2 linked regions of the Pedobacter ginsengisoli genome follow. The protein of the gene in region 1 binds, or shares a complex with, the protein of each later gene. Links are inferred from orthologs where the notes say so. Each region holds a gene or a part of one and is shown on either strand. Other genes may lie near its edges.

The links.
Region 2: the proteins of tsaE (region 1) and tsaD are in contact, whole or in part, in a crystal structure (PDB 6N9A), measured with the Thermotoga maritima proteins. The link is inferred for Pedobacter ginsengisoli from one-to-one orthologs. Residues at the interface, in WP_004082108.1 of Thermotoga maritima: Leu37, Gly38, Lys46, Lys57, Val59, Lys60, Ser61, Thr63, Phe64, Thr65, Leu66, Met67, Val69, Pro71, Tyr82, Arg83, Leu84, Asp86, Asp88, Phe89, Asp93, Ile128, Asp130, Glu131, Arg134; in WP_004082750.1 of Thermotoga maritima: Cys10, Asp11, Arg49, His50, Leu82, Gly84, Gly135, Gly136, Glu154, Thr155, Leu156, Asp157, Asp158, Ser159, Glu162, Asp165, Lys166, Arg169, Leu170, Tyr175, Lys213, Thr214, Leu217, Tyr218, Gln221, Arg222, Asn324.

The regions. Positions count from the first base shown.
Region 1 is NZ_CP024091.1:4,451,057-4,461,666, forward strand. What follows is about bases 3,947-6,701. They hold tsaE (tRNA (adenosine(37)-N6)-threonylcarbamoyltransferase complex ATPase subunit type 1 TsaE), read left to right. Parts: upstream 3,947-4,993; coding sequence 4,994-5,410; downstream 5,411-6,701. Other genes in these bases: CPT03_RS18530 (bifunctional response regulator/alkaline phosphatase family protein), read left to right, coding at 3,947-4,991; CPT03_RS18540 (alanine dehydrogenase), read left to right, coding at 5,478-6,701. Outside these bases: CPT03_RS18515 (bifunctional UDP-3-O-[3-hydroxymyristoyl] N-acetylglucosamine deacetylase/3-hydroxyacyl-ACP dehydratase), read right to left, coding at 1-913; lpxD (UDP-3-O-(3-hydroxymyristoyl)glucosamine N-acyltransferase), read right to left, coding at 903-1,988; CPT03_RS18525 (HD domain-containing protein), read right to left, coding at 2,110-3,333; more of CPT03_RS18530, read left to right, coding at 3,438-3,946; more of CPT03_RS18540, read left to right, coding at 6,702-6,704; CPT03_RS18545 (M15 family metallopeptidase), read left to right, coding at 6,713-7,396; CPT03_RS18550 (D-alanyl-D-alanine carboxypeptidase/D-alanyl-D-alanine-endopeptidase), read right to left, coding at 7,399-8,730; CPT03_RS18555 (aspartyl protease family protein), read left to right, coding at 8,762-10,015; CPT03_RS18560 (hypothetical protein), read left to right, coding at 10,262-10,610. UniProt on the Escherichia coli protein: Required for the formation of a threonylcarbamoyl group on adenosine at position 37 (t(6)A37) in tRNAs that read codons beginning with adenine.
Region 2 is NZ_CP024091.1:3,616,849-3,627,605, reverse strand. Bases 1-2,902 are described here. They hold tsaD (tRNA (adenosine(37)-N6)-threonylcarbamoyltransferase complex transferase subunit TsaD), read left to right. Parts: upstream 1-901; coding sequence 902-1,903; downstream 1,904-2,902. Other genes in these bases: recA (recombinase RecA), read right to left, coding at 2,215-2,902; CPT03_RS14910 (hypothetical protein), read left to right, coding at 1,922-2,146; CPT03_RS14920 (translocation/assembly module TamB domain-containing protein), read right to left, coding at 1-620. Outside these bases: more of recA, read right to left, coding at 2,903-3,228; nth (endonuclease III), read right to left, coding at 3,347-4,027; CPT03_RS14895 (hypothetical protein), read right to left, coding at 4,230-4,421; CPT03_RS14890 (RNA polymerase sigma factor), read right to left, coding at 4,521-5,096; excinuclease ABC subunit UvrA, read left to right, coding at 5,368-8,169; CPT03_RS14880 (LysE family transporter), read left to right, coding at 8,223-8,804; CPT03_RS14875 (DUF2157 domain-containing protein), read right to left, coding at 8,810-9,847; CPT03_RS14870 (cation:proton antiporter), read right to left, coding at 9,894-10,757.

The sequences.
Region 1 (10,610 bases):
CTTTTTTGATTGCTGCTTTAATCTTTTTTGCAAAAGCAACATTTGCGGCATGACCTGGGCGGGCAGCCATAATATGGCCTTTCAAATGTATACCAACAAGCGCCAAATCACCAATCATATCTAACAATTTGTGTCTGGCAGGCTCGTTTTGATACCTTAATTCCATATTATTTAGAATTCCTTGTGGGGCAACCTCCATAGCCTTTCTATTAAAAATAGTTGCTAAATGGTCTAATTCCTCCTTTGTAACTTCTTTATCTACAATAACTATGGCATTATTTAAATCGCCACCTTTAATCAAGTTATTCTGTAATTGATATTCAAGTTCGTGTAAAAAGCAAAAAGTTCTGCATGATGCGATTTCTTTTTTGAACTCTGCAATACTTGAAATTCCTGCATGCTGACTTCCTAAAACCGGTGAATTATAGTCTATCATACAGGTAAACCTGTAGTCGTCAAGTGGCATTGCAACAATTTCAACTTTTCTATCCGGCTCAGTATATGTTATATTATGTGGTATTTGAAAATACTCCCTATCAACCTCCTGTTGCTGTATTCCTGCAGCCTCAAGTGCATCTAAAAATAGAATTGCGCTACCATCCATAATTGGTGTTTCAGGACCATCCACTTTCATAAGCACATTATCCAGATCCATTCCCACAAGCGATGCCATAACATGCTCAACGGTACTTACACTAGCTCCGTTCTGCGAAATAGTAGTCCCTCGTGCAGTATCGGTAACATTATCACAATCTGCATCCACTATTGGTGCTCCCGGCAAATCTATCCTTTGGAATTTAAATCCATGATTCTCAGGGGCCGGACAAAAAGTTAATGTGACATTTGCTCCGGTATGCAGGCCTACACCCTTTACGGAAACTTCGTTTTTAATGGTCTTTTGCTTAACGTTCATTATTATTCTGTATTGTACTATTTTGTTCAATTACCGCTCTTAGTTGGGCGATAGTTGTTTCTAAAGCTGCTATTCTTTTTTCAACAGCAGGCAACTGTTTAAATATTACAGATGCGCGCATCCAATCTCTTAAAGGCTGGGCAGGACTGCCATGCCACTGTTTATTCTCTTCTGATATACTAAAATTAATGCCAGCCTGAGCGCCAATTTGCGTTCCTTTCGCTAATGAAAGATGGCCTGCTATTCCTACCTGACCTCCCACTACTGATTTTTCGCCCAGCTTGGTACTTCCAGATATACCGGTTTGTGCAGCCACAACGCTATGTTCACCAACATCAACATTATGAGCAATTTGAATCAAATTGTCCAGTTTAACTCCTTTTCTAATAAAAGTTGAGCCCATTGTTGCCCGGTCAATTGTAGTATTTGCACCAATCTCAACATCATCTTCAATAACCACATTGCCAATTTGAGCAATTTTTGAATAGGTTCCATCCGCCTGTGGTGCAAATCCAAATCCATCGCTACCCACTACAGTATTGGCATGTATAAAAACACGATTACCAATAACAGACCGGTTATAAACCTTAACCCCGGGGAAAAGTGTGCATCCTGATCCAATTTTTGTGTCGGGCCCAACATAGACCTGTGCTAATATTTTGGTGTTGTCTCCTATTTCAACATTCTCAGCTATATAAGAGAACGCCGCGATAAAGACATTTTTGCCCAGTTTTACGGTCGGGTGAACAAAAGAAGGTTGCTCAACACCGGATGATTCGCTAACCTGACTTATCACTTCATTGTACCTGTCTAACAGAACAGAAAATGCACTATAAGGATCTGAAACTTTTATTAAAGTGCTTTTTACAGGTTGTGACGGTAAAAATTCCTTACTAACAATAACTACAGAAGCATTGGTAGAATATAAATAGTTCTCATATTTGGGGTTTGACAAAAAGCATAAAGATCCCGGCTTGCCATCTTCTATTTTAGAAAGCTCTTCGACTTTTACATTTTCGTCGCCCTCAATGGTGCCATTTATAAATTCGCTTATCTGCTTGGCAGTAAATTGCATTTTACAAAGTTATATGTTAAATTGATATGAACAAATAAACCTATTTAGGTTATTACAATTCCATAATTAGTTTTAAAAAACTAAAAACGGGATTAAAAATTAATTATTTTGTTAAAATATGCTAAATAATTCTTGGGTAGCAAAGTATGTGCTTTTTCACTGTTTTGTCTAAAGATTCTAAGTTAGATAAATCTGATGCTTTTGCAATATCAATTATGATATTGTTTTTTAATAAAATGTTTATATTGCTGTTTCCGGCATCATAAGCCCTATTTCTTACCACATCTGTAAAAACAAAATAAGACACTTCATCACCAATAAGATTTAAAAATTCTGCGGTGTTCTCCTTAAGTACATCCACTCTGTTCTGATCTGGAGCATCATTTGTAATCTCAACCTTATAAAGGTTCCTGTTAGTGAGCATTTTGCACAACTGTGCCAGTATTCTATCACCGTGATTGCGCCAAACCTTTATTGAAGCAAAAATGTCCTGATCGTCTAGCTGTACAAACATGGATAAGTGAATGTCTTCCGAAAAGAAATCTGCTTCCGTAACATCATTTATCAAAAAATGCTGTAGTGCAGGCGTAGCAAAAAGGGCTTCTCCTCGTGCGGCCAATTCCTTTGCTCGCTTTAAAATTTTCACCAGCACCATTTCTCCTGCAATAACAGTTTTATGTAAATAAACCTGCCAATACATCAATCTTCTTGAGATCAGAAAGTTCTCTATCGAATAAATGCCCTTTTCTTCAATTACAAGATTGTCATCCAGCACATTAAACATTTTAATGATCCGATCAAAACTAATTACCCCTTCGCTTACTCCGGTAAAAAAACTATCCCGGTTCAGGTAATCCATTCTATCAAGATCTAACTGTCCTGAGACCAGCTGAGCCAGAAATTTCTTGTGGTATTTACCTTTAAAAATATCAATTGCAGGCGTTAGTCTCCCCCCAAATTCAGCATTTAGCTTTTCCATAATTAGCATGGAAATGTCTTCATGCTTTATTCCATGAGCCAGTGAATACTCCAGCGCATGAGAAAAAGGACCATGTCCGATGTCATGTAACAAGATAGCAATTGTGGCAGCCTCTTCTTCTTCACTATTTATCTTATGCCCTTTGCTTCTTAAAATTTCAATAGCCAACCCCATAAGATGCATTGCCCCTAAAGCATGGTGAAAACGGGTATGTAATGCTCCCGGATACACCAAATGGGTCATTCCCAATTGCTTTATATATCTCAATCGCTGAAAATAGGGATGAGATATCAGATCAAAGACTATTTCTGAAGGAATATTTATGAAACCATAAACCGGATCATTTATTATTTTCTTTTTGTTCAATCCTTAAAAATAAATTATACGGTACAAAAATTGCTATTTTTATCCATAGTAAGAAAGACACTCTCTCTTTTTGACAAATAAATTCACATTATATAAATACGATAATGCAGGAAACCAAGATTCTATGGGCCGATGATGAGATAAACTTATTAAAACCACATATACTGCTGTTAAACGAAAAAGGATATCATGTTACCACTTACACAAATGGCAATGATGCCCTTGAAGCATTTGGGAAAGAACACTTTGATCTGGTTTTTCTAGATGAAAATATGCCCGGATTGAGTGGCCTTGAAACGCTAACTGCTATAAAAAACATCAGAAATGATGTCCCCGTTGTCCTCATAACCAAAAGTGAAGAAGAAAACTTAATGGAAGATGCAATTGGGTCTAAAATAGACGACTACCTTATCAAGCCAGTTAATCCTAAGCAGGTATTGCTAACGATCAAGAAAATAATCGACAATAAGCGTCTCGTAAGCGAAAGAACATCCATGGCCTATCAGCAAGACTTTAGGCGATTAGGCATGACCTTAAATGATAAGCTAAGTTATGAAGAGTGGGTAGATGTTTATAAAAAGCTGGTATTTTGGGAGCTAGAGCTAGAGAAGCTAGATGACCCGCAAATGCACGAAATTCTGACAATGCAAAAGTCGGAGGCAAACATGCAATTCTCAAAATTTATTGAAGATCATTACCTCGGGTGGGTCAATGGCAAAGGCAAAGCTCCTCTGCTTTCCAATGATCTGTTGAAGAAAAAGGCATTCCCATTAATTAATAACAATGTCCCTGTCTTTTTTATCCTAATTGATAATTTAAGATATGACCAATGGCGCATTATTAATCCTCTGATTAGCGAGCACTTCCGCCTAGATGAAGAAGATACTTATTCAAGTATTTTGCCCACTGCAACCCAGTATGCGCGAAATTCGATATTTTCAGGCCTAATGCCGCTCGAAATGGAAAAACGCTTTCCCGGATTATGGCAAAATGACGACGATGAGGGCGGGAAAAACCTGCATGAAGGCACATTTTTAGCAGATCAGATTAAGCGTAGCCTGCGTAAAGATTGTAAATTCAGTTACAACAAAATATTAACATATGATGACGGGAAAGCCCTTAATGAGCAAGTAAACAATCTCCTGCAAAATGAGTTCAATGCTATTGTTTATAATTTCGTAGACATGCTATCGCATGCCAGAACTGACATGCAAATGATTCGGGAACTGGCTAATGACGATGCTGCTTACCGCTCTTTAACTTTGTCGTGGTTTGAGCATTCGCCATTAATGGACCTTTTGAAAAAAATATCTCAGAAAAATGTTAAAGTTATCATTACAACTGATCATGGAACCATTCGGGTAAAACACCCAAGCAAAGTTATTGGAGACAGAAACACCAACACAAACCTCCGTTACAAACAGGGGCGCAACCTTAACTTTAATCCAAAAGAAGTTTTTCTTATTAAAAACCCGCACGAAGCTCAATTGCCTAAAATTAATATCAGCTCTAATTATATATTCGCAAAAGAAGATCGTTATTTTGTTTACCAGAACAATTACAACCAGTTCGTAAACTATTACAATGAAACCTTTCAGCACGGAGGTATTTCATTAGAAGAAATGATAATACCAATTGCAACTTACAGCTCAAGATAATAATGAATATTAATGTTAACAGTTTATCTGATTTAGACCAGGCCGCTATTTCGCTCTTAGATTTTGCCGGAACAGAAAAAATATTTGTTTTTGAAGGTGATATGGGCGCCGGCAAAACTACTTTCATCAAGGCTTTAACTAAAGCACTTGGTGTAAAAGAGCTGGTTTCCAGCCCCACATTCTCCATCGTAAATGAATATGAAGGAAAAGGCAAAACCTTTTATCATTTTGATTTTTACCGTATCAAAAACCTTCAGGAGGCATATGATATTGGCTATGAAGAATACTTCTTTTCAGGAAATACCTGCTTTATCGAGTGGCCAGAAAAAGTTGAGGAACTATTACCTGAACATTATATAAAAGTTGAGATCAAAATGATTAATGAAAACGAAAGATTACTGTCCATCAATAAAATATAAAATAGCAGACCCTGATTATTAGGTTATTTTTTTCTTAATTTCAAGCTAAAATATCTCATAAACAAATATGGCTACAGGATTACGCGAAGGTATGGCCTCAATTGCTCAAAAAGGGCTTTTACAGCCCAAAGAGACAATGTTAGAAACCCGTCAGAAAAGCAATAGTTTGTATATTGGCATTCCAAAAGAAATCTCATTTCAGGAAAACCGAATAGCCCTTACCCCATTATCTGTTGCTCTTTTAATTAACAACGGGCATAAAGTAATTATAGAAACAGGTGCTGGTGTTGGCTCAAATTTCTCAGATAAAGATTACAGCGAGCAGGGGGCAATAATTTCATTTAATAAAAAAGATGTTTTTAATGCCGATATACTGGTAAAAATAGCCCCACCTACTTTAGAAGAAGTTGCGTTAATGCACAAGGGGCAAACGTTGATTTCGGCCCTTCAAATGGGAGGCTTGAAAGAAAGCTATCTAAAAGCCCTTCTTAATAAAAAAATCAATGCCATCTGCTTTGAAAACCTGAGGGATGAAGGAAATATTCTAAGCGTAGTACGGGCAATGAGCGAAATTGTTGGCGCAACGTCTATTCTTATTGCGGCAGAATACCTGAGCAATGTAACAGGAGGAAAAGGCCTGATGCTAGGTGGCTTCACAGGAGTTCCTCCAACCGAAATTGTTATTCTTGGTGCCGGTACGGTTGGCGAATATGCCGCCCGTACAGCTCTTGCTTTAGGTGCCGAGGTAAAAGTGTTTGATAGCTCTATTTATCGCCTGCGACGCCTACAAAACAACCTGGGCAGTCGCGTTTTTACCTCTGTAATGCAGCCAATAGTTCTTGGAAAAGCAATTACTACCTGTGATGTCGTTATAGGCGCAATCAGAGCTACCCATGGAAGAAGCCCGTGTATTGTAATGGAAGAAACTGTATCCCGAATGAAATCCAACTCTGTCGTAATCGATGTAAGTATTGACCAGGGCGGCTGCTTCGAAACCTCTACAGTCACAAACCATAAAGATCCTGTATTCAGGAAACACGATGTGATCCATTATTGTGTCCCTAATATTGCGTCCAGAGTACCAAGAACAGCATCATACGCACTTACAAATATATTTACCCCCATTCTTTTAGACATTGGCGACATGGGCGGACTCATGAATATGGTTTGGAGCAAGCCCGGAATCCGGGAGGCGCTGTATATCTATCAGGGGCATCTAACCAACAAAGATCTTGCAAACATGTACAATCTTCCGTACAAAGATATTGAACTGCTTATGGTCTCAAATCAGTAGTCTTGAAAATGAAACAGTACCTGTATTTATTGTTCTTGCTCTGCCCTTTCTTTATCTCGGCCCAGCAATACAAAGGCAATCCTTATGGCTTACAGGTCATTGGCTCAGATAAAGACTACAAGGCATCCTATGCTAAAAACCCGCAAAACGAACTCATAGAAATCAAAAGGGAAATTCCAAATATTAAGCTCGACATTAAGTACGCCACCAAAAATAATTTCATGAATCAGGTTATGTACAAAGAGGCCCGCGCTTTTGCCAGAAAGCCTGTTGTTACACAGCTAAAAAAGATACAATTAGTCCTTAACAAAAAAGGCTATGGCCTAAAAATCTTCGATGCGTACCGGCCATATGCCATCACACTGGCATTCTATCAAAAAGCCCTGAATAAAAACTTTGTTGCCAACCCCAAAAAAGGCTCTAAACATAATCGTGGATGTGCTGTTGACCTCACCCTGATTGATTTAAAAACCGGAAAAGAGCTGCAAATGCCAACCCCATACGACAGCTTTGCCGAGCAGGCCTCGCCATCCTATTCAAACCTACCGCCCCAGGTAATAAAAAACAGAACATTATTAATTACAACAATGCAAGCTTATGGTTTCCGTGTAATAAAAAATGAATGGTGGCATTTCGATTTCATCGGATGGAAGAACTATGCGCTTATGGACATCCCGTTTGAAAGCCTATAATCCTAAAAATTCTCGTGAATATAACTTATAATTTTGCCCATCTCCTCTCTAACCCCGACAGTAGATGAAACAAAATTATTGTTCATAAAAGAGAACAGGTATATCTTCTTCTTTTTGGTCACAACATAACCGCTCTGGCAGTGCACATTCGACAGTGTTCCCGTTTTACCAAAAACAAAAGGGTTATTCGTTTTTGGATAAGCATTTTTTAAGGTTCCTCTTTTCCCTCCTGCCGGCAGCATGGCAAATAACCGTTCCTTATCATTAACCTGGTTATAAATTAACTCCAGAAGCTTTATAATGTCCCTTGGGGTAAACAAATTATATCTAGAAAGACCAGAGCCATCAACCCACACCGGCTTATCCGGTAACTCTTTTAAATAGTTTTTTGCAATGTATCTAATTGCTCCCTCCCCACTTAAATCTTGTCCAAGCAGATTAGAATATACCAAAAGTAGCTGCTCAGCAATAAAATTATCACTCGGAATCATCATCTCCTTAAAAACCGAGTCAGATTTTAAAGAATAAAGTGTCGCCGCGTCTGATGGCATATTCATGTGAATAAGCTCAATTTTTTTCCCTAATGTATCAGACAACATCGCTAACGTTGTAGACAGGCTAACCTTATATGGCACTGCCTGTGAATATCCCTTAGGCACCTTTATAGGCGGGTAGTTAAATCTATTCTCATTAAAATTCCGTTTTACCAGAAAAGAGGTATCCCTTATTGACGAATCCTGATTCACACAATCGGCAAATAACATAGGCGAAACATTCAGTTTGCCATTCAATTCATTTACTTCAACCAGATTTCCCATAATAGGAAGCTCATTTATTTCAGCCTGATAATAATCGTTGTAGTCATCCCACTGCCATCCACTCCCGTAAAACTCTCCTTTATACCTTCCTGAGGCAAAGTAAAGTCGCTTATTGCTCATTTTTAAAAAGTTAAAAGCCTTGTTTCCTTTGAGCTTTGCATGTAAAAAAGATGGGTCTCCGGTCCCCCAGAATATCAGGGAATCTCCATGCTCAACGTACCTTAAAGCAGGAACTGAATCCGGAATCATTTTTAAACCTCCATAAAAGGTAAATAATTTGGTGTTTGATGCCGGAGTGAAATATTTATCAGCGTTATTTTCAAACAGAATTTTATCTGTCGACATATCGTATAAAGCAAACCCCACATAGTGTTTTTTTAGCACCTCAGAATGCTTAAAGAGGCTATTAACCCCTTTTGCTACACGATGATTAACAGAACACCCACTTAAAAAAAAGCCTGCGCACGCAGTCAATAAAACAAATATGCCTTTAATTTTAAAATCAGATTTACACATACTAACTACTAATTTACTTAAATTAGTTTAAATGAATTCGCGAATGCGTGCTGTTAATTTCTTTTTCTTTAAAGTTATTCCCCTCTCCATAATATTTGGATTTTGCTGCTTATATAGCTTAAAAGCGCAACAATTTAGCTTTAATGGCACCCGTACTAAAAATGCCGTCAACTTTAACCTTATCCGAAACCTTGTTATTATTCCGATATACATCAATGACAAAGGCCCATATAACTTCATTCTTGATACCGGTGTAGGCCCATTAGTAATCACAGACACAACAATTATTAATGATCTTCGCCTAAGCGATCTTCGCCCCATCAAAATAACCGGCCTCGGAAAAGGAATAGAGATTGATGCATTTCTAACCAATCAAGTGTCAGCAAGAGTCGGTAAAGCATCCATCGATTATATCCCTACTGCTATATTGAAAACAGATATTTTAGGCCTATCAAATTACATGGGTGTCAAAGTTTATGGTCTACTCGGTTACTATTTCTTCAATAGCTTTACCGTCGAAATAAACTACTCTTCTAAAAGAGTAGTCTTTAGTTTACCCGGCACTAAAAAGAAGATAAAAGGAGATATAATCCCTTTACAGATAATCAATAATAAGCCTTATATCAACGTAGAGCTCTACACCAAGGAGCTGGGCACAATAAACGCAAAAGTAGTAGTAGATAATGGCGCCAGTCATGCCATTTCCTTAGAAACACTAAATGAAAAACCCTTCCCCGTCCCTCTTAATTCTATCCCGGCAAATCTGGGAATCGGACTAAGCGGACCAATTAGCGGAAATGTTGGCCGTATTCCCAAAATAAGAATTGGAAACTTCGAGTTAAAGGAAGTCATTTCCTCGTATCCAATATATAATGATGTAGCAGCAAAAACCCTCTTTTTAAACAGAAATGGAAATTTAGGCGCCGATATCCTGAGTAGGTTTAATACAACCTTCGATTATACTAATGAAATTATGTATCTGAAACAAAACCCAACTTACAAGCGCCCTTTTGAGCACGATATGTCGGGAATTGAAGTTTATGTTGAAGAAGATGCCACTAAACACTATTTTATTAGCAGAATTGAGCCGAATTCCCCAGCAGAAATAGCAGGAATACGTGAGGGAGATGAAATTTTATCTATAAACTTTACAAACACTAAAACATTAAACCTTAACGACATCACTAAAACATTACGATCAGGAGATGGTCGGGGCATTTTTCTCTCGATAAACAGAAATGGTGAATTACTCATCAAATTGATAAAATTGAAGAAACGGATATAAATATTTATTTTTACCCTTTCCATAGGTAAAAAACATACATTCTACGCTAAAACAAGGCCAATAAATATGATGAAAATACCCCGTTTTACAATACTCTTAAGCTTAGTTTTATTCGGTACGTTTTATAGTTGCAATCCCCCCAAAGAAGAGAAAAGAGTCGTTAAAAAACTTTCATTTGATTCAATTATTGGAATAAGATATCAAGAAGTAAAGCGCAAATTTAGCACTGGGCTTTCATTCAATGAAATGGGATTTCAACAAGAACCTTCATGGATCATTCAATTTAAATCAAACGATACTGTAATGGCCTACAGCCCTCAAAAGAAAAAAATGCAGCCTTTTTTTCTAATGTTTGACCATGGTGATGTATATAATTTTGCAAATGAGTATTTTCGAATAAAAAAAATAAGCAAAGACAGTCTTGTATTTCAAAGACTACACCTTCAGAAAAAAGAGATTTCTAAAGACATCAGGTCTGATGTTAATATCACCTATTATTCTGAGAATTACTTAAAAAATGAATTAAAAACAACTGCAGCAGAATTGCAAAAACCATCCAAAGCTGATACGCTTTATGTTCAAAAGCTTTCTGCCC
Region 2 (10,757 bases), 830 kb from region 1 along the record:
ATCTCGAGATTCATTTGATCCAGTTCAGGTGCAAAATAGGCCACATCGCGCGAAGAAAGATAGCTGTTCTTGAAATCGGCTTTCATTCTCACCTTATTCACATAGTCCCTAAAGTCGCGGTACTTATTAAACCGCATCTGGAAGTAATCAGATAGCCTACTTTTGTTAGTAACCAGCATTAGATTTTTTAGCTCAATGCCATTGGTATCCACAGTAGTAAATGCAGTAAGGTTCTTTAAATAGAAACCACTTTTTTCTTTAAAGGTCAGGTTTTTAATATCTGCCTGAAGGATATGGTCTGTAGTATTTAATTTTTCAAAAATTCCATTAAAACTAGTCAGATAAACATCATCAAAGTTTACCCCTTTTATTACTGTATCGATCCTTAAGTTTTTATATTTAAAACTAATGTTGTTCAGAATTACCCTATCGAAAGATATTTTGTAAGGTTTCTTTTTAGTTTTAACCTTTGGGGGACCGGAATCAAAGTAGTCAATAATAAAATCAAGATTGGTAGATCTGTCTTTATAAGATTTTAAAAAGAAAGAACCATTATTAATTTGTACTGTATTGATGTCAACTATACGTTTTTTAAGCGAAAGCTGATTAATATCAACCAAAAATTTAGGCGTGTTAAGTATGGTATCTTTCTGCTGATCTAATACAATCAGGTTCTCTATAACAACATACTTAAATGGTTTTATATAGATACCCGTTAAGGAGATTGTCGTATTAAGCTCTTTAGATAAGTATGCTGCCGCTTTTTTAGCTACAAAAGTTTGAATGGGCTTAAATTGGATTGCAAAAAGAATGACACCGGCAAGTAATAATACCGATGCAACGACCCAAAGAAGTATTTTTAATAGTTTTTTAATAATTTTGTAGCTTAATAATAATAAACGTGTCTGTAATACTTGCTATAGAATCTTCCTGCGATGAAACCTCTGTTGCTATATGTAACAACGGCAAAATTACTGCCAATGTTATTGCAAACCAAACAATTCATCAAAATTATGGTGGTGTAATTCCTGAATTAGCTTCAAGGGTTCATCAGCAAAATATCGTCCCGGTAATACAACAAGCATTAAGTGATGCTAAAGTTAGTAAAAAGGAGTTAAACGCCGTTGCTTTTACTCAAGGCCCCGGATTATTAGGCTCACTTCTGGTAGGGGTTTCCTTTGCAAAGTCATTTGCGTTAGCGTTAGATCTGCCTCTGATATCAGTAAATCATATGCACGCTCATATATTGGCGCACTTTATTGATGATCCAAAACCTAGCTTTCCATTTATATGCTTAACGGTATCTGGTGGACATACTCAAATTGTTGTGGTGCGAAGCCATTTTGATATGGAGATAGTTGGTGAGACACTAGATGATGCCGCAGGTGAGGCATTTGATAAAACAGCTAAGATTTTAAATTTACCTTATCCCGGTGGGCCACTAATAGATAAGTATGCTGCCCTGGGAAATCCTTTGGCTTACAAGTTTGGCGAACCCCAAATTAAAGACCTCAATTATAGCTTCAGCGGGTTTAAAACCTCTATTTTGTATTTTATCAGGAATCAGGAGAAAGAGAATCCAAACTTTATTTCCGAGAACCTAAATGATATTTGCGCTTCCGTTCAACATAGTATAGTTTATATACTGTTAAATAAATTAAAGAAGGCTGCAAAGCAGTACGGAATTAAGGATATAGCTATTGCGGGGGGAGTATCTGCTAATAGTGGATTAAGGGCAGGATTAACTGCCATGGCAGAGGAACTAAACTGGAAGGTATTTATACCGGCATTTCAGTATTGCACAGATAATGCGGGTATGATTGCTATTGCTGGTTATTACAAGTATTTAAATAAGGATTTTGTGCAGCAAGATGTTGCACCTTTGTCCAGAATGGAATTTTAATATATAAAAGGTATAATTATGGGTGTAATGAGTTTTGTTTTCTTTGGTTTAATGCTTTTGCCATTAATCATCTTTTTAATATGGTTAATTAAGAAAGATAAAAATAGGAACTATATTGGTCTTGTTGTTTTGGTGATGATGACTATCATAGCAATTATTGCTATTGTTAAGATAGACACCCACTTTATGGAGAAGAATACTCCCGGAATGGCACCAGATAGTCAAGCTCCAAGCTATAAGTAAAAAAGCTTAAATAAAAAGAAGGGGGATTTTGTTCAAAATCCCCCTTCTTTTTATTTAATGAGTATAATTTAAGCGTTCTCTTCCAACTTTTCACCGGTAACTTCAGCTCTGATTTTTGCTTCAATTTCTTCAGATAATTCAGGGTTATCCAGTAATAACTGCTTAACCGCATCCCTACCCTGACCAAGTTTGGTTTCTCCATAAGAGAACCACGAGCCTGCTTTTTTGATGATGTTAAAGTCAACACCTAAATCAATAATTTCACCTGTTTTAGATATACCTTCACCAAACATAATGTCAAATTCAGCGATACGGAAAGGAGGGGCAACCTTGTTTTTAACAATTTTCACTTTAACCCTGTTACCTGCAACCTCGTCAGAATCTTTAATCTGAGAAGTTCTGCGAATATCTAAGCGTACAGATGCATAGAACTTTAAAGCATTACCGCCAGTGGTAGTTTCAGGATTACCAAACATTACACCAATCTTTTCGCGTAACTGGTTGATAAAAATGCAGCAGCATCCGGTTTTAGAGATGGTTCCTGTTAATTTACGCAAAGCCTGCGACATTAAACGAGCTTGAAGCCCCATTCTTGAATCTCCCATTTCACCTTCAATCTCAGCTTTAGGAACTAAAGCGGCAACGGAGTCGATCACAATTACATCAATAGCTCCTGATCTGATTAAATTATCAGCAATTTCTAAAGCCTGTTCACCATTATCTGGTTGTGAAATTAATAGGTTATCTACATCTACACCCAGTTTTTTTGCATAGCCTTTATCAAATGCGTGTTCGGCATCAACAATAGCTGCTAAACCACCTTTTTTTTGTGCTTCAGCAATAATATGAGTTGCTAAAGTTGTCTTACCTGAAGATTCAGGGCCATATATTTCAATAATTCTTCCTTTTGGTACTCCGCCAATGCCTAAGGCAATATCTAAACTAATAGAACCGGTTGAAATAGATTCTGTTGGTTCTACAGCATTGTCACCCAATTTCATAACGGTGCCTTTACCATATGATTTTTCTAACTTATCTAAAGTAAGTTGTAATGCTTTTAATTTGTCTGCGTTTGTGCTCATATTATTTAATTCTGCAAGAAAGTAATGACTTACATTTCTTAACGTAAAATGATTTTCTTTTTACTAATTATGTTAGCAAACATAACTATTATTTAATTTAAAATAGCAAATAAAATTATTATTTTTTTATTGAGGGTTCTGAATCACTAAATATTTTAGTTATTTTATTCGTGTTTTGATAATATTTGCAAAAACTTGTGATTTCGCAGATACTACACTTTGGAGATCTTGCCACACATATATACCTGCCATGCAATATCAGCCAATGGTGTGCAACATGTATTGTTTCTTCAGGCAAATTCTTAACTAAGTCTTTTTCTACAGTTAGTGGAGTTTTTCCGGTAGTTAATCCAATCCTGTTTGCAACCCTGAAAACGTGTGTATCAACCGCCATAGCGGGTGCATTATAGATAACAGAAGCTATAACATTTGCTGTTTTTCTTCCAACACCAGGCATTTTCTGTAAATCATTCACATCAGATGGGACTTCGTTATTAAAGTCGTTAAGCAGCATTTTAGCCATACCAACCAAATGTTTAGCCTTGTTATTCGGGTAGCTAACACTTCTGATATAATCGAAAACAATATCGGGTGTAACATCAGCCAAAGATCTGGCATCCGGAAAGCGCTTAAACAATGCAGGTGTTACCTGATTTATTCTTTTATCAGTACACTGAGCAGATAAGATTACTGCTATCAGTAATTGAAATGGATTGTTGTAGTGCAATTCTGTTTCGGCATCTGGTTGCTTTGCAGAAAAATGGGCCACAAAAAGCTTATATCTTTCTTTTTTGAGCATCTACAAACTTAGATATTTTTGCCTTTAATTTTCAATTTAATATATCTCAGAAATAGTAACTGGCTTAATTTCATTTTAACGACATTCATAGTTTTCAAAACGACAAAATGGATTGTTATTTCCTTTTTGGATATAATGAATTTCATTAAAGGAATAAAAAAAAAGCTGCTAAATTTTTAGCAGCTTTTTTTCGTTTCTTAAATTACTTGGCTCTGGAATAGGCTAAAATCTTCGAAATTGTTGTTTCAGAAGGGTTTTTAGCTAAGCTATCCAGTTGCGATTTAATGTTCTCATAGAACTGTAAATCCTGTGGTTCAACATCATTTGCAGGAATCATCTCCTGTTTTTTCTGTTCGTAATTTAGTTTGTTAACTGAAGTAGAGGTTTCCATCATAAGCAATAAACGTATATTAGTTTTACTAATTAACGCTATTGTTATTAATTTATTTTAACCCAAACAACAATTTTTTATATTTTCTTTTTTCTACTGATATCAGGATATTTCTTTCACCTTCATCATTTTCCGAAGATTGCTCAAAGCATACCTCATACGGCCTAATGCAGTGTTTATGCTTACATCGGTTAGGTCAGCTATTTCCTTAAAGCTAAGGTCAGCATAATGACGCATTATCAATACTTCTTTCTGATCGTCAGGTAATAAGTGAATCATGGCCCTTAAATCAAAATGGGTTTGTTCTCTTAAAATTCTATCTTCTGCACTTTCTTCATGAAACTGAAGCATATTAAATACATCGGTGCCATCGGCACTTGTAATAACTGGTCCTCGTTTTTCACGTCTAAAGTAATCTATCACAAGGTTATGTGCAATACGCATTACCCATGGTAAAAATTTACCTTCTTCGTTATAACGTCCAGATCTTAATGTGTTAATTACCTTAATAAAGGCATCTTGAAATATATCTTCTGCTAAATACTGGTCTTTAACCAATAAATAGATTGATGTATAAATTTTTGATTTGTGTCTTCTTAAAAGTTCTTCCAAAACGGCCTCATTGCCGGTAAGGTATAACTTAACCAAATCCTGATCACTATATTGTTGTAATTTCATAGGAGTATCCTAACTAAATTCCCTTGCTGTTAAATGCCAAAAAAATACTTAGTAGATGTTTGTTTCGATATTATTTCTCCTATTGGTTTTTATGATGGTGGTGTATGTTGTTCAGTTAATTAGTTTCAAAAGAAGCATTTTTTTATTAGAATTCAATAGAAAAAGTGTTAAAAAAAAATAAAAGTGGTCTCAGAGCCTTATTTTTGCATCCTCCCAAAAAAACAAATATTCGTTTTTTGAGGTATATTAGCAGTATTCTATCACGAAATCAATGAATAACGAAATCGACAAAGATCCACACAAAAATATTATCATAAAAGGTGCCAGAGTTCACAATCTTAAAAATATTGATGTAGCTATTCCAAAAAACAAACTGGTAGTTATTACCGGAATGTCAGGGTCAGGCAAGTCATCTTTGGCATTTGACACACTATATGCCGAAGGCCAGAGAAGATATGTAGAGAGCTTGTCTTCCTATGCCCGCCAATTTATGGGGAGGATGAACAAACCTGATGTTGATTACATAAAAGGAATAGCTCCGGCTATAGCAATTGAACAAAAGGTTATTACCTCAAACCCTCGCTCTACTGTTGGCACTTCAACTGAAATATATGATTATCTTAAACTTCTGTTCTCCAGAATAGGGAAAACATATTCTCCAATTTCCGGTAAAGTAGTAAAAAAAGATACCGTTACTACAGTTGTTGATTTTATATCTAACATGGATGATGAAAGTACCGTTACTATATTTTGTCCATTATTCCCGCACAATAACAGGTCTGTAAAGGAAGAGCTGGCTGTACTTTTACAAAAAGGTTTTCTAAGGGTTTCCTATCAGGATAAAATTCAGAAGATTGAAGCAATTCTGGAAGATGAAACATTCAAGGATTTCGAATTAAAAGATGAAAATACAATCAGGATTCTGATTGACCGTATTGTTGTTAATTCAGCTGATGAAACATTAAGCCGTATTGCTGATTCAGTTCAAACTGCTTTCTTTGAAGGAAAGGGCGACTGTTTTGTAGAGCATGAAGGGAAATTAACAAACTTCTGTGACCGTTTTGAACTTGATGGAATTCGTTTTGATGAGCCTACACCAAATTTCTTTAGTTTCAATAATCCATATGGCGCATGCAAAAGATGCGAGGGGTATGGAAACGTAATAGGTATTGATGAAGACCTTGTTATTCCTGATAAGAGTAAAAGTGTTTTTGATAATGCAATTGCGCCATGGAGGGGGGAAAAAATGAAGGAGTGGTTAAATAAACTGGTTAAAAGTGCCGCTAAATTCGACTTCCCAATTCACAGGCCATTCAATGAGCTAACTGAAAAAGAACAGAGGCTATTATGGACTGGTAATAAATACTTTGAAGGATTAGACGCTTTTTTTAAAGAACTTGAGGAGCAAACCTTTAAAATACAATATCGCGTAATGCTATCCAGATATCGGGGCAAGACGTCATGTCCTGATTGTAAGGGATCACGATTACGTAAGGATGCTTCGTATGTAAAGATCAATGATAAGTCGATTATTGACATCGTTCTGATGCCTTTATCAACCATACTTGATTTCTTTAATAATTTAAACCTGTCGGCTAACGACGAGAAAATAGCAAAACGTTTATTGGCCGAGGTTAGTAGCCGTGTACTCTATCTTAATAATGTTGGTTTGGGTTATTTAACACTTAACAGGTTGTCAAATACACTTTCCGGAGGCGAATCTCAGCGTATTAATCTGGCAACATCATTGGGTAGCAGCCTTGTGGGTTCAGTGTATGTGCTTGATGAGCCAAGTATCGGATTACATCCAAGAGATACAAATAAGCTAATAGAAGTATTGGAATCTCTTAGAAATGTAGGAAATACGGTACTGGTAGTGGAGCATGAAGAAGAAATGATGAAAGCTGCCGACTATATTATAGACATAGGCCCAGAGGCAGGCACTCACGGTGGTAATCTGGTATTTAGCGGTACCTATAAACAGATCATAAAAGATAAGAAAAGCTTAACAGGAAAATACCTTTCAGGTGAAGAGCAAATTGCTATTCCAGCAAAAAGAAGAGGATGGAAGGACCATATTTTAATTAAAGGAGCAAGAGAAAATAACCTTAAAAACATAGACGTAAAATTCCCTTTGGGTGTTTTTACGGTAGTGAGTGGCGTTTCCGGATCAGGAAAAACAAGTCTCATTAAAAAAATACTTTATCCTGCGCTTCAAAAGGCAATCGGAAATTACTCAGGTGAGCAGACAGGAGCATACGATGGCATCTATGGCAATTATGAATTGGTAAGTCAGGTTGAAATGGTCGATCAGAATCCTATTGGCCGCTCATCAAGATCAAATCCTGTAACCTATGTAAAGGCATGGGATGATGTAAGAGCCCTGTTTTCGGCGCTGCCTGCATCTAAAGCCTCAGGCTTAAAGCCCGCTGCATTCTCATTTAATGTTGAAGGTGGCCGTTGCGATGTTTGCCAGGGAGAGGGAGAGGTAAAAATAGAAATGCAGTTTATGGCCGATATTTATCTGCCATGCGAAACTTGCGGAGGTCGTAGATTTAAGCAACAGGTGCTTGATGTAACCTACCAGGATAAAAACGTTGCAGATATTTTGGATTTAACAATCGAAGAAGCAGTAGATTTCTTTAAAAACGAGCCCAAAATTTTGCATAAACTGCAACCCCTGGTAGATGTAGGTTTAGGATATGTACATTTGGGACAGTCATCCAATACCCTATCTGGCGGAGAGGCGCAGCGCATTAAACTTGCCTCATTCTTAATCAAAGGAAATAACGCCAATAAAACACTATTTATATTTGATGAGCCTACCACTGGATTGCATTTTCATGATATTAAAAAGCTTCTTATTGCCTTGAATACTTTAATAGAACAAGGAAATACAATTCTGGTAATAGAACACAATATGGACATGATAAAATCAGCAGATTGGGTTATAGATATTGGTCCGGAAGGGGGAGATAAAGGTGGTAATATTGTTTTTGAAGGCACGCCTGAACAGCTTTTGCCGGTAAAAGAGAGTTATACCGCTAAGTATTTAAAAGCACATTTGAAATAATTGTATCTTCGCGCATGCTTTTTTTAACACTCTTTCTCGGGATAGTTTTAAATATGGTTGGATACATCCCACCAGGTAATATTAATCTTACCGTAGTTCAAATAACAATAACAAGAGGGATTCGTCAGGCTTTATATTTTATTGGCGCATTTTCTCTTGTCGAAATGCTTTTCACTTTTGGTGTGATGCGTTTTGTGCAATGGTTGTCGAGCGAAATTCAGCTCGATAACATTATTGATGTTATCATGGTTTTTATGTTCGGAATATTAGGCGTAATTACCTGGAGGTCACGTAAAGAGATGCCAAAAGCCGATTATTCGAAAAAGGACAGTATAAAATATGGTTTGCTTTTAGGTGTTGTTAACCCAATGCAAATACCATATTGGCTATTCGTTGGAACATATTTAATATCGCACGAGTGGATAGATATTGGTTATCTTTCTTTGTCTGTTTTTAGTATAGGATCAGGAATTGGTGCCGGCCTGGCATTATATGGCTTTGCCCGCTTTGCCCAATATATACAGGAAAAGTTTGCACTGAGCAGTTATATAGTAAACAAAGGAATTGCCTTACTTTTCTTTGCTTTATCAGCCTATCATGTATGCAAAATAGTGTATATACACTTTATAAAATAGGTGCCCTACTTTTTTAAAAACTCAAGGTTCCAGATTTTTTCAGCCCTGCGGCCAATAAACCAAAATGAAGCCGCCAGTACACAAAAGAAAAGTGCTTTGTGCCAGCTATCCCAAAAGTATTCAAAATACCTTGTATACAAGTTGATAAACAGAAAGGTAATTCCAAACTCTCTTGCAATATCGTCTCTGTATTTCAACCCTATATAGATGCTTACGAGGCAAAATGCGGCAGATAATAAAGCCCAATAGAACAAGCTAATTTGCCTTACAGAATACCATTCTTCCAATGATCCAAAGTTTCCAAATACCGAAAGCAGCCAAAGGGAAACAAATAGATATACCATGCCGCAAACATAGTTTACCTGAAAAAACATTCCCATCTTTTTATTGTTTTTAATTATAAAAGAAAAGGCGGTAAGGCATAGCCCAAAAAGCACAAAGCGAAGCGGATAGTTCATTCCTACAAAATACCAGTTCCAGCGCGACAGATAACCCGTTTCAGTGCCAAACCAGGCACCTAGTGATATCAGAACAAATGCCCATATCAATCTTGATTTAAAAATATAAGCCAGTATGCCGTAAATAAAAACAGAGGCTAAAATAAGTAAAGAGAAGTGCGAATTACCATTATCTATGGCTTTACCCAGATAAGCAATGGCATTGGCAGTTAACATTACTGCAGTAAAAACCAAAGCTTCATTACTAAATACCAGGTGCGATTTGAGCTTTTTTCTTTTAAAACTGAAATAGTATAGCACAGCTGCACCGATGGCTGATAAGATACTAATCATCACATCCGAGGCGGTAAAAATCTGCTCCAGATAGTTTAAAATTTTATTGTCAATCAGCAGGGCACCTAACGAAATAACTCCGCAAGCCATCGCTATCCAAAAAGAATACTGAGCTAAACGTCGCCAGTCAAAACTTTTGGTTTCATAACTTCCACGTAATCTGTTAACATCATCCGGCGACAAAAGATTCTCCTCTTGCCAGTGATTTAGCATCTCATCTAAAAAGTCACTCTTTTCCTGATCAATTTTCATTAATGTACAAGGTACACTCTGTTATAGTAAAATCAAAATCAAGGCCTTACTTTAGCAAATCCGGAACCTTCTTGTTATTTCCTACAATCCAAACAATATCGCCGTTTTCGAATATAAGTGTCGAATCGGGATTTAGTATCCGGTTTCCATTTCTTTCAATTCCAACCACCAGACCCTGAGTCATTTCCCGAATCCCCGAATTGCGGATGGTTTGGCCGTACACTGGTGAGCTGCTATTAATCACTATTTTTTGAAGTGACATATCCTCTTTAGGGAAACTAGATTGCATGTTCTCGTCTATGCTTCCTTCAAAAAGTTCCTTTATAGCGGCCAGTTGATCATCAGTTCCAATAACCAGAACTTTATCATTAGGATATAAACGTTCATTTCTGCCAGGTGTTGGTATCATTATTTTTCCGCGTTGAATAAGCGCAATATTAACACCGTACTTTTCCCTCACTGATAAATCCACAAGGGTTTTTCCAACAAGTGTTGATTCTGGGGCAACCGAAAGCTCAACCAGGTGAGTATCCCATGGTAAAATTTCAGGCGGTGCATTTTGAGCCTCTCTGGCATTAAGGTTAAGTAAAAATCTACTTTCAAGTTTGTTGTAAAAGCCCTGTAGTCTTCTCGAAAAAATGAACATACAAGATACAATTAGTGCTATTGCAATAACAATTGAAATCCATGTACTATAGAACTGATAAATTAAAATACCAACAAAGAAAATGGCTAATCCAATACGTAGAACCTCAAGAGCAACAAGTGGTCCGCGAGTGTATTTTTTATTAAGCCATAAATGCGAATAGGCCTTTTTTTCAATTCTCCTTATAGCCAGTGCCCATAAAAAAGGCGTCATGATAAACAAGGTCATGATTAGGCTAATAACAATACCATTGTTGCCGTTAAT